2 regions of the Microbacterium sp. UBA3486 genome follow, and region 1 is predicted to be linked to the other one. Evidence: predicted binding sites of a transcription regulator. Region 1 holds the regulator's gene; the other holds the start of a gene.

The links. The regulator HspR, encoded in region 1, represses chaperone genes until heat shock. The targets are predictions, from matches to a motif close to AAGTTGAGTCNNNNNGACTCAACTT.
Region 2: B2869_RS18295 (ATP-dependent Clp protease ATP-binding subunit) is a predicted target of HspR. The motif match lies at 1,552-1,576, and genes of this name have one in related genera.

The regions. Positions count from the first base shown of each region.
Region 1 is NZ_DFQP01000095.1:1,662-4,048, forward strand. It holds gene B2869_RS14715 (DnaJ C-terminal domain-containing protein) at 1-520, shown strand, start outside; gene B2869_RS14720 (heat shock protein transcriptional repressor HspR) at 561-974, shown strand; gene B2869_RS14725 (GntR family transcriptional regulator) at 1,027-1,686, shown strand; gene B2869_RS14730 (ATP-binding protein) at 1,690-2,124, opposite strand; gene B2869_RS14735 (STAS domain-containing protein) at 2,114-2,387, opposite strand, start outside.
Region 2 is NZ_DFQP01000116.1:36,835-39,221, reverse strand. It holds gene B2869_RS18295 (ATP-dependent Clp protease ATP-binding subunit) at 1-1,487, opposite strand, end outside; gene coaBC (bifunctional phosphopantothenoylcysteine decarboxylase/phosphopantothenate--cysteine ligase CoaBC) at 1,637-2,387, opposite strand, start outside.

The sequences.
Region 1 (2,387 bases):
GCTCGACTTCATCACCGCCGTGCAGGGCGAGACCATCTCGCTGCAGGGTGAAGACGGCAAGCCGTTCAAGGTGAAGATCCCTGCGGGTGTCGCCGACGGCCAGAAGATCCGTCTGCGCGGCCGCGGTCGTCCCTCGCCCGATGGCGGAGAGAGCGGCGACATCGTGGTGCAGATCGCGGTGCGCCCGCATCCGGTCTTCACCCGCGACGGTCTCAACCTGCGAGTCGTCGTCCCGGTGACGTTCACCGAGGCCACTCTCGGGGCGACCATCGAGGTGCCCACCCTCGGCGGCGATGTGGTGAAACTCCGCGTCGCACCCGGCACCCCCTCCGGGCGGGTGCTGCGGGTCAAGGGCCGCGGTGTCACCACCTCGAAGGGCACGGGCGACCTGCTCGCCGAGCTTCAGGTCGCGGTGCCCACGCACCTCGATGAGGCCGCACGCGAAGCGCTGGAGAAGTTCCAGGAACTCGAGCCCACGGAGAACCCGCGGGCCGAGCTGATGGCGAAGGCACGGCGATGACCGGTCGTCGAAGCGGACACCGGGGGCGGAGGCGTTCATGATGAATGCCGACACCCCGGTGTTCGCGATCGCCGCCGCCGCAGAACTCTCCGGCCTCCATCCGCAGACCCTGCGGCAGTACGACCGCATCGGCCTCGTCGTCCCCGGGCGCACCTCGGGGGGCTCGCGCCGCTACTCGACACGCAACATCGAGCAGTTGCGCGAGGTCGCTCAGCTCTCCTCCGAAGGAGTGAGCCTTCCCGCGATCGCTCGCCTGCTCGATCTGGAAGACGAGAACAGGGCGCTGCGTAATCGCATCACCGTGCTCGAGAGCGCGCTGCGCACCGAGCGCGAGAGCCGTCCGGGCGTGCGCGTGTTCGCCGCCGGGTCCGCGGGCGTCGTGCCCATGCCGACCGGTCGCCGCCTTCGGCGCTCGACCGAGGTCGTGCTCTGGGACCCGCGCGGGAGCGCCTAGGTCACTCGCGATGGGTGGTGTGTATCCTGTCAACAGTTAACAGGAGGTCACCATGACGCAGACCGTCACGCGCGGAGAATCCCTCGGCGCCCAGGTGGCGCGGGTGCTTCGCCAGCGCATCGTGCGCGGCGAACTCGCCCCGGGCGCACGCATCACCGAAGAAGCGCTCGCCGAGGAGTTCTCGGTCAGTCGGGGACCGGTGCGCGATGCCCTGACGCAGCTGAGCTTCGAGAAGCTCGTCGAGGTGCAACGTCCGCGCGGGGTCTACATCGTCGGACTCACCCGCGACGACGTCGATCAGCTGTACAGCCTTCGGGGCGCTCTCGAACAGCTCGCCCTCTCTCGAGCGATGCGCGTCGACGACGACGAGCGCTGGGAGGCCATCTCCGCCGCCGTCGCGCGGATGGCCGAAGCCGCCGATGCCGGAGACCACGCGGCGTTCGTCACCGCCGACCTCGAGTTCCACTCGCAGATCTACGCGCTCGCCGATCACCCGCGCCTCGAGGGGGCGTGGAACCAGTACCTGCCGACGTTCACGGCGCTGCTCGAGGTCACGATCAATCATGACGAGGATCTCCATGAGTCGTCAGACGATCATGTGAAGCTGCTCGAGGTCATGCGCACCGGTACCCAGGAAGCTGCTGCCGAGGTGTTGAGCGCCCACCTCGACGGTGCACGCGAGCGCATGCTGCACGAGGTGGGCGGACGCTGACCGTCAGATCGACGGATCGTTCGGATGCGCCTGCAGCCGACGCACCAGCTCCCAGGTGTTGCCGCGGGCTGTCGCCGAATGGCTGAACTCGTCGAGAGCGGCCTGCGCCAGAGCGAGACCGCGTCCGTTCTCGCTCGCCTGCTCGGGCATCACGACGCCGTCCCAGTCGATCGTCGCCGGTTCCGCCGAGTCGACGACCTCAGCGTGCAGCGCACCGTCGGAAGCGCGCACATCCACGCTCATCGTCACGTCGATGCCCCGGCTGTGCTGTGCGATGTTGGTCGCGACTTCGCTGAGCGCGAGCGTGAAGAGGGTGCGGTCTTCGGCGGGGACGCCGGGCGCGCGTATCCAGAGCCGGTCGAGCTCATCCAGGACGCGGTCGACGAGGGCGAGTTCTGCCCGCCCGTCGATGTGGAAGCCCGGCGGTTCAGCTGCCATCGAACGCCGATTCCGGCGTGGGGTAGTCGCGAAGCACGCGATCGAGGTTGGTGAGGTGCAGGACCGTCTTCACTGCGTCGGGCACGGCGGCGATCCGCAGGTCTCCGCCTGCGACCCGGGCGCTCTTGAGGCCTCCGACGAGGGCGCCGAGTCCGGAGGAATCCACGAATTCCGTGCCACGTAGATCGATCGCGATGCGGGGCTGTCCTGCGGTGACGAGGTCGCTCACCGCGTTTCGCAGCAGCGGCGCGCCCGAAGCGGTC
Region 2 (2,387 bases), on a different contig from region 1:
TACTCCGACATGTCGATGCGCACCATGGCGTGCTCGTCGTCGAAGAGGAACTCGGCCAGCGCCTTGGCCAGCTCGGTCTTTCCGACACCGGTGGGGCCGAGGAACAGGAACGATCCGGTCGGCCGGCCGGGGTCGCTGATACCCGCACGCGAACGGCGCACGGCATCCGATACGGCCTTCACGGCGTCCTTCTGACCGATCAGGCGCTTGCCGAGCTCCTGCTCCAAGTGCAGCAGCTTCTCGCTCTCGCCCTGCAGCAGACGCCCGACAGGGATACCCGTCCACGCGGCGATCACGGCGGCGATGTCCTCGTCGGTGACCTGTTCGTTGACCATGCGGGGTTCCGCCGGCGTCGCGGCCTCGGCCTGCTCGGCCTCGGCGATGTCGCGCTCCAGACGCTTGATGGTCTCGTACTCCAGCTTCGAGGCCTTCGTGTAGTCGGCGTTGCGCATGGCGAGGTCACGCTGGGTGATCGCGTCGTCGAGCTGCTTCTTCAGCTCACCGACCCGGTTCAGCCCCTGCCGCTCTCGCGCCCACCGGGCCTCGAGCTCGGCGAGCTGCTTCTCCATGCCGACGAGTTGCTCGCGCAGGGCACTCAGACGCTCCTTGGAGGCGGCGTCCTTCTCCCGCTTGAGCGCGAGCTCTTCGAGCTTCATGCGGTCGACCTGGCGCTTGAGCTGATCGATCTCGACCGGAGACGAGTCGATCTCCATCTTCAGCCGCGACATCGACTCGTCGATCAGGTCGATCGCCTTGTCCGGAAGCTGGCGCGCGGGAAGATAGCGGCTCGAGAGCGCGGCGGCGGCGACGAGGGCGCTGTCGGAGATCGTGACCCCGTGGTGGGCCTCGTAGCGACCCTTGAGTCCACGGAGGATCGCGATCGTGTCCTCGACCGAGGGCTCTCCGACGTAGACCTGCTGGAAGCGGCGCTCGAGTGCGGCGTCCTTCTCGATGAACTCGCGATACTCGTTGAGAGTGGTCGCGCCGATCAGGCGCAGTTCACCGCGGGCCAGCATGGGCTTGAGCATGTTGGAGGCCGCGACCGACCCCTCGCCACCGCCGGCACCCATCAGCACGTGCAGCTCGTCGATGAACGTGATGACCTGTCCGTCGGACTCGGTGATCTCCTTGAGCACCTGCTTCAGCCGCTCCTCGAACTGCCCGCGGTACATGGCGCCGGCCACGAGGGCGGAGATGTCGAGGGTGACCAGCTCCTTGTCCTTGAGGGACTCGGCGACATCGCCCGCGACGATGCGCTGGGCGAGTCCTTCGACGACGGCGGTCTTGCCGACGCCCGGCTCACCGATCAGCACGGGGTTGTTCTTCGTGCGGCGGGTGAGCACCTGACTGACGCGACGGATCTCGCTGTCTCGTCCGATCACGGGGTCGAGCTTGCCCTCGCGGGCGCGGTCGGTCAGGTTGATGCCGAACTGCTCGAGGGCGGACTGCTGCTCTTGGTTCTGGTTGCCGGTCTGCGGGGTGGTCATGCGCTCCTCCTTGGAGATGCTCCTTCTGGTCGTCTCCCGCCTGCCGGATCGGGAGGCGGGATCAAAGTTGAGTTGTGTTGACTCAAGTTTAGCACTCGCCGAGATTCTCCTCCAGTCCGTTCCCCCGCCCGCCGTCGCCGATCCTGCGCTCAGCGCTCGCGCCGGACGGCATCCCAGATCGCCGCCGCGACGGCGCGCTTGGACCCCGATGCCACCCCGGCGTCGACACCACCCGGCCCGAGGATGTGCACCGCGTTCTCGGCGGACTCGAACCCGCGCTCCCAGCCCACCTCGTTCACCACCAGCAGGTCGACGCCCTTGCGCTGCTGCTTGCCGCGCGCGCGGGCGAGCAGTTCGGCTTCGTCCTCCGGGGTCTCCGCGGCGAAACCGACGACGAGCTGCCCCGGTCGGCGTGACGAGGCGAGAGCCGCGACGATGTCCTCGTTCTCGACCAGCTCGATGGCCGGTATCCCGCCGCCCTCCTTGGTGAGCTTGCGTTCCGACACCTCGACCGGGCGGTAGTCCGCGACCGCCGCGGCCATGACGACCACGTCGGCGTCGGCGGATTCCCGCTTCATCGCCGCGGAGAGCTCCGCCGCCGCGCCGACCGGCACGATGCGGATCGACGGATGCCGCACCTCGGCGAGCACATCGCTCGAGATGTTGGCCGAGACCAGGATGACCTCGGCGCCGCGCGCGGCGGCTTCGGCCGCGAGAGCCGCGCCTTGCCGACCACTGGAGCGGTTGCCCAGGAAGCGCACGGGGTCGATCGGCTCCCGCGTGCCGCCGGCCGACACCACGACCCGCACCCCGGCGAGGTCACCGGGGGCCAGCAGCGCCTGCGCCGCGGCGAAGATGTCCTCCGGCTCCGACATGCGGCCGGGTCCACTGTCACCGCCG